3 regions of the Methylophaga marina genome follow, and region 1 is predicted to be linked to each of the others. Evidence: riboswitches for the same ligand, from Rfam matches in the RefSeq annotation. Region 1 holds a riboswitch; each other region holds the start of a gene.
The links. Region 1 has a riboswitch for cyclic di-GMP ahead of QUE24_RS05255 (hypothetical protein). Riboswitches for the same ligand answer to the same signal wherever they lie in the genome.
Positions count from the first base shown of each region.

Region 2: another riboswitch for cyclic di-GMP. It lies ahead of QUE24_RS11710 (hypothetical protein); the one in region 1 lies ahead of QUE24_RS05255 (hypothetical protein).
Region 3: another riboswitch for cyclic di-GMP. It lies ahead of QUE24_RS15175 (beta strand repeat-containing protein); the one in region 1 lies ahead of QUE24_RS05255 (hypothetical protein).

Region 1 is NZ_AP027741.1:1,012,933-1,018,420, reverse strand. Features, by position in the region: gene QUE24_RS05260 (formate--tetrahydrofolate ligase) at 1-1,336, shown strand, start outside; gene QUE24_RS05255 (hypothetical protein) at 1,426-2,136, opposite strand; cyclic di-GMP riboswitch class I at 2,156-2,235, opposite strand; gene djlA (co-chaperone DjlA) at 2,289-3,122, opposite strand; gene ubiB (ubiquinone biosynthesis regulatory protein kinase UbiB) at 3,128-4,798, opposite strand; gene QUE24_RS05240 (ubiquinone biosynthesis accessory factor UbiJ) at 4,842-5,432, opposite strand; gene ubiE (bifunctional demethylmenaquinone methyltransferase/2-methoxy-6-polyprenyl-1,4-benzoquinol methylase UbiE) at 5,437-5,488, opposite strand, start outside.
Region 2 is NZ_AP027741.1:2,276,719-2,282,206, forward strand. Features, by position in the region: gene QUE24_RS11700 (undecaprenyl-phosphate glucose phosphotransferase) at 1-1,297, shown strand, start outside; gene QUE24_RS11705 (sugar transferase) at 1,270-1,386, shown strand; cyclic di-GMP riboswitch class I at 1,618-1,700, shown strand; gene QUE24_RS11710 (hypothetical protein) at 1,736-2,185, shown strand; cyclic di-GMP riboswitch class I at 2,390-2,468, shown strand; gene QUE24_RS11715 (hypothetical protein) at 2,505-2,954, shown strand; cyclic di-GMP riboswitch class I at 3,136-3,215, shown strand; gene QUE24_RS11720 (hypothetical protein) at 3,248-3,763, shown strand; gene QUE24_RS11725 (polysaccharide biosynthesis/export family protein) at 3,891-4,442, shown strand; gene QUE24_RS11730 (porin family protein) at 4,470-5,488, shown strand, end outside.
Region 3 is NZ_AP027741.1:2,993,916-2,999,403, forward strand. Features, by position in the region: gene QUE24_RS15175 (beta strand repeat-containing protein) at 1-1,911, opposite strand, end outside; cyclic di-GMP riboswitch class I at 1,930-2,011, opposite strand; gene QUE24_RS15180 (EF-hand domain-containing protein) at 2,140-2,448, opposite strand; gene QUE24_RS15185 (cysteine desulfurase family protein) at 2,531-3,679, opposite strand; gene QUE24_RS15190 (hypothetical protein) at 3,883-4,074, opposite strand; gene QUE24_RS15195 (AraC family transcriptional regulator) at 4,214-5,245, opposite strand; gene QUE24_RS15200 (GGDEF domain-containing protein) at 5,249-5,488, opposite strand, start outside.

The DNA of each region.
Region 1 (5,488 bases):
TTATGCTCAGGTAGTACCCATGGAGGATATCAATCTTCACTTCACGGGCGATCTGCATGCAATAGCTTCAGCCCACAATTTATTATCAGCGATGATTGATAATCATATCCATCATGGAAATGCCTTACAGTTGGATGCCAGACGTATTGTTTGGCAGCGAGTCATGGATATGAATGACCGTGCATTGCGGGATATCGTGGTGGGTATGGGCGGTTCTGCCAATGGTTATTTGCGTGAAGAGCGTTTTGATATCGTTGTTGCTTCAGAAGTTATGGCTATCTTTTGCCTAGCTAATTCTTTACCTGAGCTGAAGCAACGCTTGGGAGATATCCTGATCGGCTATTCCGTTGATGGGACACCAAGATATGCTCGAGAAATCATGGCCCACGGCGCTATGGCTGCATTATTAAAAGAAGCGATAAAACCCAATCTTGTGCAGACCTTAGAAAATAATCCAGCCTTTGTTCATGGTGGTCCATTTGCGAACATAGCGCATGGCTGTAATTCGGTTATCTCAACCAAAATGGCACTTAAGCTGAGTGATTATGTGGTCACTGAGGCGGGCTTTGGAGCGGATTTAGGTGCTGAGAAATTTATTGATATTAAGTGTCGCAAAGCTGGGATTAAGCCAGATATGGCTGTTGTTGTCGCCACAGTAAAAGCCTTGAAATATCACGGTGGTCTGGAACTGAAAGAGCTTGGCGAAGAAAACCTGGATGCGTTACAGGTGGGACTGGCTAATTTAAAACGGCATTTAAGCAACTTACAAAATGAGTTTGGTCTACGCTGTGTTGTTGCCATCAATCACTTTGTTAATGATAGCGATGCAGAAATAGAACTAATTACAACGGCTGTAAAAGAAATGGGGGCTGAAGCCATTCTTGCTCGTCATTGGGCACAAGGTGGGGCCGGTGCAGAAACACTGGCGGAACGTGTTGTCGAAATACTGGATAGCCCTGCTGAGCCTTGTCGTCTGTTATATCCTGATAGTTTACCGCTATGGGACAAAATCAATCAGGTTGCTAAACGTCTATATGGCAGTGGTGAAGTCGTTGCTGATAAAAAAGTGATGGATAAGATCGCTATGTTGAACGAGCAGCACGGGGATATTCCAGTTTGTATGGCAAAAACACCGTATTCTTTTAGCGGTGACCCGAGCTTACGTGGCACGGCTGAGAATCATACGCTGACAATTCGTGATGTTCGTCTGTCAAACGGTGCTGGTTTTCTGGTTGTACTTTGTGGGGATGTGATGACTATGCCTGGATTACCTAAGCACCCAGCTGCTGAACGTATTGATATTGATGATAATGGCTCAATAGTCGGGCTGTTTTGATATAAAAAAGCTCAAATATTAAGGGTGTTAAGCAAAAAAGCCGTAAAGATTTATCACTACGGCTTTTTTCTTTTATGTGCTTAAATTTTTTAAGCCTGAGTATTCACCTTGCGACGCAAACCAAGAAAACCTAACAACGCTGGAGCAAACATCCATAAGGCAGCAGGTACAGGCACTGCTGATGGCGTTTGGATATAACTAGCAAAGCCAGTTTCTTCAAAGTTAATTTCATGTGAAAGTGATGCATAAATGAATAATGCATTATCAAGCAGAATATCAGCAGAAGGTAATGTTGATATAGGGCCAGTGAAAAAGTCTTTATCAAACATCATCAGGCCAGACAGAGAAAAACTTTCTGTGAATTCAGACACCGGAAAAAGAGTGCTAGTTGTAAATAGAATCGCATCACCTGTGATATCGGGATTGAGACCTTTATTCACCATTGATGTAACGATATCTGTATTGAATGCATCAAGGTTTGCAATAGTATTATCTAATATACTGAGAGCAAACTGGCTGCCATCAAACAAAGTGGGGGCAGCTGTACCTGAGAGAACGTAATTTGATGATACGTATGTACTCACTGTGCCTGTGCTTGGAAGAGTATATGATGAGTAGAGGGTCGCTGATGCTAGGTCTGTATCGTAAGACCATGTAGCTGGTGCAGACTGGCCGAGCAATGAACTTAGGTCGCCATTAGCTGTTTGCCATGAACCATTAGTTGATAAGCTTGTTGCAGCTATAGCAGCGTTAGTTAAACCAGTAAATAAAGCCAGTGCGATAAAAACTATTTTTTTCATGTGTTCTTTCCTTAGATATTATTGCAGTACAGCCACCTTAGTATCATAAGGTCTGTAACTTTCCGTCCTTGGTTCACACCGAGTTTGGCTTTGGTTAAAGTGTTTCCAGAAAAAATAGTACCAAACAGATAATAATAAATAAAACGAAATTGTTAACTTTGTTCTCGATGTTTTTTTATTAAATCGTATGCTAACTGAATTTCTTTCGCTTGCTCTGTCGCAACGGCAATCATATCTTCTGGAACGCCTTGTCCCATGAGTTTATCCGGATGATATTGGCTCATCAGTTTTCGATAAGCACGTTTAATTTCTTGATTAGAACTCTTTTCAGTCACCCCAAGCGCTTTATAAGCATCGGCCAATTCATCAGAATAAGAGCGCTGCGGACCGGAAGAGTATTGCTGCTGATGACCTCTTGCGAAACTTGCCTGGCTCATCACCATATCCAGAATACGGTTAAACTCGGCCCGGTTATATCCTAGCTGAGCAGAGACTTGTTCCAGAATATCTTTTTCTTGTGGATCAAGCTTACCATCAGCTAAGGCCATGACTATCAGGTAAACCAGTAAGACTTGTTTTAAATTAAACGTATTACCACAATGTTGTTTGAAATGATTCATTGTGTCTGTAATATCAAAGTCGGGTTCTGCGCCTCGCTTAAATTGGCGGATGGCTTCTTGTCGATGCTCACCCGACATCCCCATTTTTTTGATAAAGGCTTCCACGTGATCGATTTCAATCTGGCTGATTCGACCATCTGCCTTCGCTAGTTTCCCCATCAAAACAAACACAGTTTCAAGAAAAACTGTTTGACGGGTTTGACTTGTAAATGGATTAGCACCGCCCAGACCATACGCTCGTATACGGTCAGCAAAACCACCAAACAGTAAGCCAATCAGTGCGCCAAAAATTCCTAAAATGAGTAATCCTACACTCATCGTACTGAGTAATATAAAGCCTAGAATAAGGCCAATCCACTTAAACATAACAATTAACTTTTGTTTGAAATACTAAAATAAATAAGACCGAGCCCCCATAGCCCAAATACCCAGCTCAGTACTGGTAACCCTGCAAACATAGTTGTCGAGTAACCATCGAGACCGGTGATAACGGCAGCGCCTACCAAAAATGCAGCGCCAGAGGTAGCAGCAGCACTACGATAACTGGCTTTTTTGATTTCTTTACGCAGCTGTTGAATATCATGTGATGCTAAATTAACGTTCAGCTGACCATCTTGGGCTCTCTTAGTCAGGTCATATAATAGACGCGGCATCTCGGGTAAGGTTTCAGCCCAATGAGGAGCTTCTTGCTTTAGCGTTCTTAACGCTGCTTGCCAGCCCATTTTTTCCTTCATCCATGATTCTAAAATGGGTTTGGCTGTTTTCCATAGATCCAGATCGGGATAGAGGTCACGGCCCAAGCCTTCAATATTCAGTAAGGTTTTTTGTAGCAGCACCAACTGTGGTTGCACTTCCATATTAAAACGACGCGCTGTTTGGAAAAGTCTCAGCAGCAGTTGTCCGAAAGAAATTTCTTTTAAAGGACGAGCGAATATGGGTTCACAAACACTTCTTATGGCTGCTTCAAACTCATCAAGTCGAGTCTCAGCCGGCACCCAGCCTGATTGCACATGTAACTCGGCAACCCGGCGATAGTCATGATTAAAAAAGGCAAGGAAATTTTCAGCTAAATAACGCTGATCATCTGGAGATAATGTCCCCATGATGCCAAAATCAACAGCAACATAACGTGGATTTGCCGGATCATGACTATCCACCATGATATTACCGGGATGCATGTCCGCATGGAAAAAACTATGCTTGAATACTTGGGTGAAAAAGATTTCGACCCCCATTTCTGCCAGTTTTGCCATATCCACACCTTTCGCGATTAAACCTTCAGTATCGCTAATAGGCGTGCCATAAATACGTTCTTGAACCAGGATATTAGGCTTGGTCAGCTTCCAGTATATCTTGGGGACATATAGTAAGGTGGTGCCTTCAAAATTGCGTTGCAGTTGAGAGGCTGAAGAGGCCTCGCGCAACATATCGAGTTCATCAAAAAGGTTCTTCTCAAGCTCAGCTACGATCTCTCTGGGCCGTAATCGTTTTCCCTCAGACCAGTATCGTTCAGCAAAAGATGCCAAGGTATACAACAAAGCAATATCACGCTTGATAATGGGCTCTATGCCAGGACGAACCAGTTTTATAACGACTTGCTCACCACTTTTTAATGTAGCTGCGTGTACTTGTGCAATGGAGGCAGAAGCTAATGGTTCTGGTTCAATATGAGCAAACAATGTCTCAATGGATTCTGCTTCATAGGCTTTATCAATCAGTTGTTTTGCTTGCTCAGCGGGAAAAGGTGCTACTTGGTCTTGAAGTTTAGCTAATGAATTGGCTATGTCAGGCGGCAAGAGATCGCGACGCGTTGATAACACCTGTCCAAACTTTACAAAGATAGGTCCTAAGTCCTGTAATGCCAGTCTTAATCTTTCGCCTCGAGGCAGTGTCGATTGTTTATTGCGCCAGCGGTGTGGCGATAAAAAACTGAAATACCGAAGCGGACGCAATAAATGGATTGCTTTGATCACTTCGTCCAGGCGATGTTTTGCCAGGACGTGATTAATTTGAATCAGCCTGGATAACTGATTAGCCTTCATTAATGGCTCCTTACATGGTTATGACTGCGGTCAAGGGACAATGTCAATACTCTGTTTCCAACCTGTTTATTCGTGCTTCAAGTCGATCGATATCCGCAGTTAACCTGTCCACATCATTCATAAAGTCATCAATTTGAATCTTGTCCGGTAATATGTGCGCTTCTTCACGAAGGTACTCGGAAAGTGACATAGATAATGAACGTTGAGTTGCATTCAGCCATGAGAAACTGTGTTTAATCGTATAACTAAGCGGTTGGGCGATAACGTCACCAGTTATGTTGGCTATTTGTTGTTCCCAATCAAAATCGAAACCATCCAGTACGTCTTGTAATTGTTTAGCGAACTGAACATTACCGTGAATATGGATTTCATTAGAAAATAAATGCTCAGGCTGCTTGGCGAGTTTTAATAAACTCAAGGCTTTCGCAGTGATTAATAAGTCAGCGTTCTCTTCATCGTTATGTGACAATTTGACAGTAGATTGATGGAAGGAGACATGCAGATATTGCTGCCAGTCTTCAACATGGATAACGATGACGCGATTTTCGAAAGCCTCAAGGCGCTCACACGTTTCAGGATCCTGTTTTAACCCCTGATTGATGGCAAACTCGATAGGACGCAATAGTGTAGTCATGGGGTTAGAACTTGTAACCACGATGGAGTGAAACGATGCCAGCAGTCATATTGTGA
Region 2 (5,488 bases), 1.3 Mb from region 1:
ATACGACGCAAAAATTAATGCCATATCAAGACTGATTGATAGCGGTATTATCCTGCTAACGTTTTTAGCTTTATTCGATATTTTCCATGCGACCTGGGATGTACTTTATATCTGGAGTCTTTTGTTCGCAATTGTATTGTTTAATTTCTTTGCTGAGTCACAGGATGCCTACCGCTCGTGGCGGGGTACGGCGTTAAGGGAAGAAGTCTCTGCCGTCATGTTTTCATGGTTTACCAGCGTTTTCATTCTGGTCATGATTGATATTTTCTTTATTCATTCTGGTACCTACCTCGATAGTTTTGTTTTCTTATGGTTTTTACTGACACCAATAGAGTTAATTTCCTGGCATGCCATTGTAAGAACGTCATTGGCCATACTTCGAGCTCGTGGTGTTAATACCAGAAATGTAGCCATTGTCGGTGAGACAACGTTAGGTAAGCGTTTGGAACGTGCATTCAACGAAATGGATTGGTCTGGGTTCAGACTGGTTGGATACTATGATGATCGTTCACAAAAACGGGTAGAAACAGAACCTAATCTGGTCGTCACAAATAAGAAAGTAGGTGATTTCAATCAACTCATTGAAGATTGTAAGGCAGGGAAGGTTGATACTGTTTACATCACCTTGGCTATGTCTGCTGAGCATAGAATCAGACATATTACTGAGCTATTAGCCGATAGTACGGCTTCTGTGTATCTTGTTCCTGACTTATTCACATTTAACTTGCTTAATTCCCGATGGGTCGATTACCAGGGAATCACCGCTATTTCAGTCTATGAAACCCCTTTTGCTGGTATCGACAGTATCCTTAAACGGCTGGAAGATATTATCCTAAGCAGCCTTATCCTGATGATGATTGCTATTCCTATGATGGTGATTGCCGCAGGGGTTAAATTGACATCGAAAGGGCCTGTGTTTTTCAAGCAAACTCGCTACGGCATGGACGGTGAAAAAATTAAGGTATGGAAATTCCGTACGATGACCGTAACAGAAGATGGAGATACCGTCACACAGGCACAAAAGAATGATAGCCGTATCACGCCATTTGGCGGTTTTTTGAGAAGAACATCATTGGATGAGTTGCCACAATTCTTTAATTCATTAGGCGGGAGCATGTCGATTGTAGGCCCACGGCCTCATGCTGTAGCACATAACGAACAATACCGCGCTCAGATTCAAGGGTATATGTTGAGACATAAAGTCAAACCAGGTATTACGGGCTTAGCCCAGATAAATGGCTTTAGGGGGAAACTGATACCTTGGACAAAATGCAGGGTCGTGTGCATTACGATTTAAAATATATCCAGAACTGGTCATTGTTATTAGATATTGAGATTATTTTCTTGACGATATTCAAAGGGTTTGTGGGTAAAAACGCCTATTGAATTCCATATTGCGTATCAGTAGTTTTACTTAGGAAAATAAACTTGTTGCCTGCCGTGAGACACGGTATTATATAACTCTATTGAAATAGAAGCATCAATCATTGATGTTAGATAACACTCGTTATCGTCATTATTTTCAATAGCAATCAGAACAATAGACATCAACGGTGATGGCTTTGTAGCAAGATCATAATCATATGATCTTACACAACGTCAGCGGGTTAGATGTTGTGTAATTAAAGCCAAACTCGCTGTGAGGCGGGGTCGGAAAGCCACAGATCTTTAAAACTTTTAAAGATGGCTGGGTTGCATTGCTTGTTTTTTCAACTTATGCATAAGGAAGTTTATTATGAAAAAAGCGATGCTATTTGTCGTAGCTATGATGTTCTCTGTTGCTGCCAACGCGGCGACATTCAACTTAACAACTTCAGACAGTGCTACTATTTTCGATAGTGGTACGAGCGCTGTTAGTGCTGCATTTGGTGATACTAATACCACTTTCTCATTGGAAGTGATTGGTGATGGTCCAGCAGCAATCGATTTTGATTTCTCGCCTGCTAGCAAGTTTTCTGCAGGGACTTTAACAATTGGCACGGAAGTGTTTGCAGTGACTCCAGATTTTACAACAATTCTGAACCTAGCTGCTGGTATCTACAGTGTCACATTTGATATTACTCCTGCATTAGGAAACATGTCATTTGGTGTTTCAGCTGTACCTGTTCCAGCTGCATTATTCTTGTTTGCCCCTGCCTTATTAGGTTTCTTAGGTATGCGTAGAAAAAATGCTGTTGCAGCGTAAGTAAGAGCTACACAAAAATAAAAAAGGGAGCATAGGCTCCCTTTTTTATTGGCATAATGCTAATTTTAATATCCTATAATCTTGAAAATTAAAACTAATTAGGCACATTGTACCAAGGTACAATAGACAGCAACCAAACCTTACTCGTAATATGAAATCATCTGAAAAAGTCAGATAGGTAATTATTAAATTAGTAATTTAATAATTGATTAAAGCCAAACTCGTCGTGAGGCGGGGTCGGAAAGCCACAGATCTTTAAAGCAAAGATGGCTGGGCTGCATTGCTTGTTTTTTCAATTTATGTGTAAGGAAATTTATTTATGAAAAAAGCGATGCTATTTGTAGTAGCTCTAATGTTCTCTGTTGCTGCTAACGCTGCCACATATAATTTATCAACAACAGATAGTGCTACTATCTTTGATAACGGTACAAGTGCTGTAAGTGCTTCATTTGGTGACACTACTACTACATTTTCACTTGAAGTGATTGGCGATGGTCCAGCAGCGATTGATTTTGATTTCTCTCCAACGTCAAAATTTACCTCAGGAACATTGACAATTGGTTCTGAGATCTTTGCTATAGCCCCTGATTTTACAACAATCTTGAATCTTGTATCAGGTATTTATACTGTATCTTTTGATGTGTTGCCTACTACCGGTAATATGTCATTTGGTGTTTCTGCAGTGCCTGTGCCAGCAGCATTATTCCTATTTGCCCCAGCTTTATTAGGCTTTTTAGGTATGCGTAGAAAAACTGCTGTTGCAGCATAGAAATAACAGTTTTAATAAAAAAGGGAGCTTATGCTCCCTTTTTTGTATTAATGGGGTAATTGGTTTTTGCTTCTGACATATAAAGTTGTACTAAGGTACAATAGACTTCAATTGAAAAAGTTTCGTATTATTTAATCAACTAGAAAAAGTCAGATAAGCGATTATCATACGATTGACGTGATAATTAATAAGCCAAACTCATCGTGAGGTGAGGGCGGAAAGCCACAGGTCTTCAATGCAGGAGATGGCTGGGTTGCATTGCTAATTTTTGCTTATACATAAGGAAAAATATAATGAAAAAAGTGATGCTATTTATTTTTGCTTTTACATTCTCTGTCGGCGTCAATGCCGCAACGTTGAATTTGTCTACAGAGGATTCTTTTTTAGCTACGCAAGTTGTTGATACTGCATCTGGTTCAACAGTATCAGGTTCGGGAGAAGTTAAGGAGCTTGGTGGAGTTGGTAAAGATAGATGGTACTCACAATACAATATAAAATCAGTCGATGCTAATACACCTGTCAAAATTGAATGGTCATTTGAGCCTCAAGCCAATCTGGAATCTGCTACCTTGGGTTTTGGTCTATTTGGTGGAGCTTACACAACGATAGATATCATTGGTAACACTAGCTTCATAGCTTTCTTAGAACAAGGCAAAGTGTATGCCCTCGATATATTCGATGCCAGCGGTAGTAAGCTAGAATACAAAGTATCAGTATCTGCAGTACCAGTACCAGCAGCATTATTCTTGTTTGCCCCAGCTTTACTAGGTTTCTTAGGGCTTAGAAGAAAATCAGCAGTTGCTGCATAAGAATTAAGATTTATATTAACAGTAAGTTACTGTGACAAATTGAAAGGGAGCAAAAGCTCCCTTTTTTTTGAAAAATAGAGTGTTAATATCAAATTTGAATGTCATTTATAGATAAGGATTTTCCCTCATGTCAAAACGCTTCATTTTCTTCTTTTTGATTCTCACTTCCCTATTTTCCTCAAGCGTCTTTGCAGACCAGCGTTATCTATTAAATTCGGGCGATATTCTAGATATTTCAGTATGGAATGAGGAAGCGTTACAAAAACAAGCCGTCGTGCTGCCAGACGGTATTATTACTTTCCCACTAGCCGGTGAAATTGTTGCTAAAGATAAAACAGTAGCTGACGTCGAAGAAGAATTAACCAAAAAACTCAGTGAATACTTAGCTGATCCTGTTGTCACAGTCTCTGTTACTAGCGTTGAAGGTAATAGGGTACACATTCTAGGCAAAGTCCTAAATCCAGGTTCGTTTGTAATGAATCAACCTCTGGATGCTATGCAAGCTTTAAGTTTAGCCGGTGGGTTATCGCCATACGCGGAAGAGAACAATATTATCGTGCTACGAAGAGCCGGCACAACTCAACAAGTCTTACCGGTTAAATTTGCTGAAATAAAAAAAGGTAAAGCTCTGAATACCAATATCACACTAGAAAGCGGTGACGTCATCATCGTACCTTAAGCAGAATAATAGCTGAGAAGCGTGTCAATGATAAAATATATTCCGCTACTGTTGCCTATGTTACTAAGCAACAATGCGTCGGCAGCTGAATGGGTATTTAATGCTCAGGCAGACCCTAAATTTAAATACGATGATAATGAATTACTTCGGGAAGATGAGTTAGATGACTTTAGCTTGAACATTGATCCAACCCTTTCACTAACTCGCTCATTAGAGAACTCGACATCTGAAATACGTCTCGGGTATAGAATTAGTCGATATCAAGACTTAAAAGAACTTGATAAAGAAAACCCATTTGCGAGTTTTAATACGACTTATGCCACCGAGCGAAGTACTTACGGACTGAAATTAGACTATGCTGAACGTGAGTCACGGGATATTGCTGAAGAGGATACGGCGGACTTTAGTAATATTTCTACAACGATTACAAAGAGTATCTCACCATCATTTAGTTACAGGCTGACGGAGCTGGACACTATAAGCACGAGTTTATCTTATCAAACGCGTAAACAATCTGATGACTCAAGCAACAGTAACTCAATTCTTGGTTCGTCATCTAACCTCACGGATAATGAAACAGCCAGTTTGAACTTAGCTTGGCAGCATCAATACACAGAAAGACTAAATGGTGGCTTATCGTTTACCTACGTTAATTATCAAGCTGAATCAGACAGGCTTGATAATCAATATGATTCTTATTCACTGGGCTTGACTAGTGAATATCAACTATCTGAGCTTTGGTCGGTCAATGGCTTGCTGGGTGCACGTTATCTGGATAGTGAAAATAGTCCGGTAATTGGTCCAGAAACATCGGATCAAAGTACAGGATTAGATTACTCAATCAGTACAACCCGAGAAGATGAGCTGAATAGTTATACTTTATCAGCAAGTAGATCGTTAACACCTTCAAGTGAGGGGGATGTTAATGAGCAAGATGCCTACACCATTACTTATCGTAGAAACTTCACAGAAAAGCTTACAGGTAACTTATCTGCGAGCTATCGTAAATATAGTAGTGCTGATGATTTAGATAGCACAGAAACAAA
Region 3 (5,488 bases), 1.1 Mb from region 1:
CGTGTTATTGATTGTGCCGTTAACCGCATTATTGATAACACCATAATTTATCAGCCGAGCGTCATTTGACAGCATTCCCCGGTTTGTCATCGTGCCACTACTGGACAGTGTCATCTCAGCCGAACCGGTATTACTGATGTAATTATAGTTAGTTAACTGGCCACTGGTTGAAAATACAGCCGTATTATTTATTTGTCGGTTATTAATCAAGGCGCCATTATTCGCTAAGGTACCTGAGTTATTCAGCGTGCCATCGTTCGTTAAAGAGCCCGAATCACTGTTGGTGAGTAAGGTTTCATTATCAAGCTGACTGTAATAGCTCATATTAAACTCACCTTCATTAGTGATGTTCGAGGGTGAATATTTCTGATTCAGCAATTTACCCTTCAGGTTAAGGGTGCCATCAGATTTATTGATGAGGGTATTAACGTTAGCAACCTCTGCATAGTCATCAATCAAAAACTGGCTGTAATTATTTACTGTGGCGCTATTAACAAATTTACCCTGATCAATAAATTGGCCGTGATTATTGATATCGCCATAATTTGCCATTGTGGAATATAAAGTGGAGGTAAATGTGCCCTTATTGTTCAGCACACCGCCATTGGCAAACACACCGCTGTTGAGGAATTGCCCGTTTTCGTTGTTATTTAAAGTGCCAGCATTAGCAAATTGACCACTATCTGAGTTAATCAAGCTACCCGCATTGTTGAGTGTGCCGGTTTCGTTATTTCTGATAATGCCGTGATTGGTTAAGGTGCCACCGGCCTGATTGCTGAGTATGCCGTTGTTATTCAAACTTGCTGTTGTATGATTAACAAAACTGGCCATATTAGCGTTGTCGAATCTGCCAGTTTGCTGATTGTTGAAAGTTGCGTGATTATTTACGATACCATTTGCTTGATTATTGAAGGCAGAAGCGTTGGTAAATTGAGCACCACTATTATTGTTGACTACACCGTTGTTATTGAACGTGGCATCCTTCTCATTGGACATCGTGGCATTGTTGTTTATTGTGCCAGTATTCTCTAGCTTTCCCTTTTTATACTCGTTACCAAGGTAAGTATAGCCAGCTCTATTTACGAAATTGCTATCATTTGTAATCAAACCTGTATTCGTGAATTTATAAAATGTGGTGAATGAATGACTGGTGGTATTGTTTAGTTGACCTGTGTTAAGGAATATACCCTCATTTTCTACGCTAGAGTCATTTTGAAAAACACCTTCATTTTTAAAAGATGAACCGATTCTATTATGAAGAAATCTATTATTCTGAAATATGCCTGAGGCTCTGTTTTCAACTTCGCCATATCTGTTATTAAAAAACAATCCCGTATTTTCGTATAGACCGGCGTTTGTAATCTTTCCGTAATTTTTTATCGTAGGCAGCGATGTACCGTTGTTTGTTACCACCCCATCTTGGTCAATGAATATATTGCCACCGTTACGATGCTCACCGGTCATTTCCCATCTACCATTGGTAGAGATATAACCGCCACTAAAATTCTCAAGGTAATGAGACTTAAAGACGGAGTTACTGCCATTTTGGATAGCCGCTTTATTCCAAATATTGCCTCTATAACTATCAAAGGTGGCATTATTCTCGATTAAGTGCTCATTGGTTATCCAACCCCGGTTATCGATTAAGCCATTATTAATTACAGTGCCAGAAGTCATATTGACAAAACTATTACCACCACCCGATTTAGATAGATTGCCACCTGCTGTAATAGTTATTTTACTCGCGTTTTTATATCCATCTAAGCCGATATAACCATCGCTAACGGTGATGGGAGATGTGTTTGTACCGTGGAGTCCTGTGACAGCATGCACAACTGACGGTGTCAGTAAAAATGAGCTGCACAGCAACGTAGTTGAGAGCGACAGAAACTGTCGTTGTTTATTTATCATCACTCGGATTCCTTGCGTTTGTGCAACCCAGCCACCTTGTTAAACAACAAGGCCTGTGGCTTTCCGTCCCTGATTCACACCAAGTTTGGCCGATTAAATAACACGTCGATCATAATGAAAGGGGGTATAGCGACTATCAGCCAAAAGTATGATTTTGTGAGAAAAATAAAATAAGCAATAAAAAAGGGAGTCACTGACTCCCTTCTAAATATGGTGTGATAAAAGAAATTAACTTTCTTTCTTGTCTTTGCAGGATGGGCCTTTATCGCCCTTATGTTTTTTATGGGCGGCTTTGGCTTCTTCTTTGGTCACTTGACCATCACCATTGGCATCCAATTTTTCAAAACGTTTTAATGCCGCTGCGGTCGCTTCCTCTTTTGTAATTACACCATCACCATTGGTGTCGATATGAGCGAAATATCCTTTTTTATCGTGTTTAGCCATATCGTCAGTTGATACTGGTTCAGCAAATGTAGCTGAGCTAATGGCCATCGCAGCTAAGGCTGTGAAAAGTGTTGTTGATAATGTTTTCATCATAAATCCCTCTTTTGTTTGTTGGGATTTTTAGACTACGCCGACCCAAGTTAAGAAATGGTTATTACATCCAAACAAATCAATATTATTTTTCTATCGCTAGTTTTATCTCAGCTACAGCGTGTTTAATTTGTGCTTCATCTGAGAAGCGTCCCAAACTGATGCGTAAAGATGATCCTGCTTCTTCATCTGTCAGCCCAATCGCTTTTAATACATGCGAAAGCAAGACCATTTCACTATTACATGCTGATCCAGTAGAGGCACAGACATTGGGTTGGAGTTTTTCTAATAGCTTATTCGCATCGCAACCAATGAATTGCACATTAATATTGCCAGGGTGACACTGAGTTTGTGTGCCATTCAATTTAAATGGAATATGTGTCGCTTCCAGTTGTTGTAGAAACAAACGTTTCAAATGCGTTAATTGTTCACGGTGAGTTTTTGCTTCTTGTTTGGTGATACGCATCGCTTCAGCAAAACCAACACACAGTGGGGTGGCCAAGGTGCCTGAACGCATTCCAAACTGCTGCCCTCCTCCCTGAATGAAAGGCGGTAACTCGGCTTGAAGATCATTTTTAATATAAAGCGCACCGATGCCTTTGGGACCATAGACTTTATGGGCAGACAAACTCAGCATATCGACATTCCAGTCTTTCACGTCAATATCCATCGCTTCCGGTGCTTGAGCCGCATCACAATGAAACAGAGCGCCTGCCGCGTGTGCCATTTCAGCAAAAGTTTTCACATCCTGAATGGTGCCAATTTCATTATTGACCGCCATAATGCAGACCAACAATGTCTGATCAGACAATAATGATTGATAAGCGTCTACATCAATCAGCCCCGTGCTATCGACTGGAATTTCTTTGACTTTGTAACCTAGTTTTGCGGCATAAAAATAGGCGGCATTTTTAATACATTTATGTTCGATTTCACTGATAAGGATGTCACGGCGATCTGTTGTATTGCCAAATAACACACTGGCAATCGCCTGATTATTTGACTCTGTCGCACCCGAAGTAAAAATCACTTCTTCAGAAGAGGCATTAATACAGTTTTCAATTGTACTGCGTGCGGCCTCAACCGCTGCCGCTGACTGCTGACCTAGAACATGGGCAGTGGAATGTGGATTAGCAAAAATCTCATGGTTATAGGGTGCCATTGCGCTAACAACGCGAGGCTCTATCGGCGTTGTTGCCTGATAGTCTAGGTAAATTGAACTACCGGTTTGCATTGACTGCTCCACTTTTTAATATCAGATAATCAGAGGGTGATATAAAGATTGACGTCATAGGATAGCGAGAAACACCAGCTATTGGCTACGCATAAACGTATTTATTGCACTGATAAAATCAACATGACGCTCAGATAACAGGCAAAAAAAGCTGTTACCGAGGAGGAGTAAAATCGGTAACAGCTTGAAGGATCATTAGCATTTTATTTTTTTATTATTTCCTGATGCGCTTTGTTGCTTGCTTCATTCGAAGAGAGCTTGTGACTTTCAACCAGACTGGTTTCAATTTTATTTATATTTTTGGGATCAACGTTTTTGCTATCGGCAACGGCGACAGAAGCAGAGCTGGCGATACTCAACGCACTAATAGAGAGAAAGGTATTTAATCTGTTCATAGGATGACTCCTTAAATTGACTGAGCTAATGATTAGCTACAGTTCAGTTATAGACCCTGGATACTGAATTTTTGCTGAACGAGATTAAGGAAGGCTTAAGTAATTAAGTAATAAAACAAAATGTGTTAGCTACTTCAAATTATTGTGCAAATAAATGATAAGGCGAGCTTCCAGTCCAACGCTTAAAGGCTCGTCGAAAATTATTCATGTCATTAAAACAGAGGTACTCGGCTATTTCCTGGCTATTCATCTGTTTAACCTCATACAAATAAATAGCGGTATGTTTTCTGACCAAATCTAATTGTTGTTGAAAGCTGGTTTGATGCTTTTTGAGCTTTCGTTTCATGGAGGCCGGGCTGAGGCCAAATGAAAATGACACTTTATCCAAATTAAGCGGTTCGTCTATATGTGACTGAAGGTAGCTGTATATTTGATCAAGAAAACTATACGGGCTGTATTCTTCAGAGAGTTGCTTGTCACTCTCTTTTAAGGCGCCCTGCATGCCAAACTTAGATGCATTCGGCCAAGGTGTATCTAAACAGTATCTGGGTAGGCGTATTCGGTTCATCTGTTGATTAAAGCGAATAGCTTGTCCAAAGTTGACCCAATATTGTTCAACGTATTCAGGTTCATCGTAGCTAAATTCAAACTGCCAAGGCATTTTTTCACCAGCTAACCACGCCACCATCGACACAAAAGCGGACATGTAAGACTCAATAATAAATCTGTGTTGTTCTATGCTCCCAGTACTGTCAACCCAATACAAAAATAGCTCATCATCATTTTCATAATATCGGGGCGTGAATAGTGGCGACAAAATGGCATGATATTCACAAAGAATCGTTATTGCCTGACGTAAGTTATTCGCTTGCTGTAAAGCTTGACTCACAGAACCATAAAATCCAGGAAATAAACGCTGACCATATAAAAAGCTTATATCATCAGCATCCGTTAGTTTCTGACAGTTTTTGATTAACGTCAGATATTGGTCAGGACTAATGCGCTCTTCAGCCTGCTCAAAATCACCAAGCTGTAAACGCGTTCCTTTCAGTAGATGATACTCAGACACATCACGTGACAGTGCCAATTCGACTAATACAGCGGGCTGATAATGAGGTGTGATACAGGGGGTATCTAGCTCATATCCCAGCGTTTTTACCAGCTTTGCCATGGTTCAGATGACAGGTGCAGCTGTTTGTTTACGCTGGCTAAGAAGTTGATTTAATCGTTTAATTAACGAATCAGAATCATCCCTTTTTGCCATGGTAATGGCGGTCGTTGCTGTTAAATAGACACGCTGCTGTGACTCCTGCGTACGGTAAGCAAAACTGGCTACCGCATGTTGCAGATCCTGACTCAGCTGTTTTGCCTCAGCCTCATCGGTGTCGTGTAAGAGGATGACGAAACGGTCGCC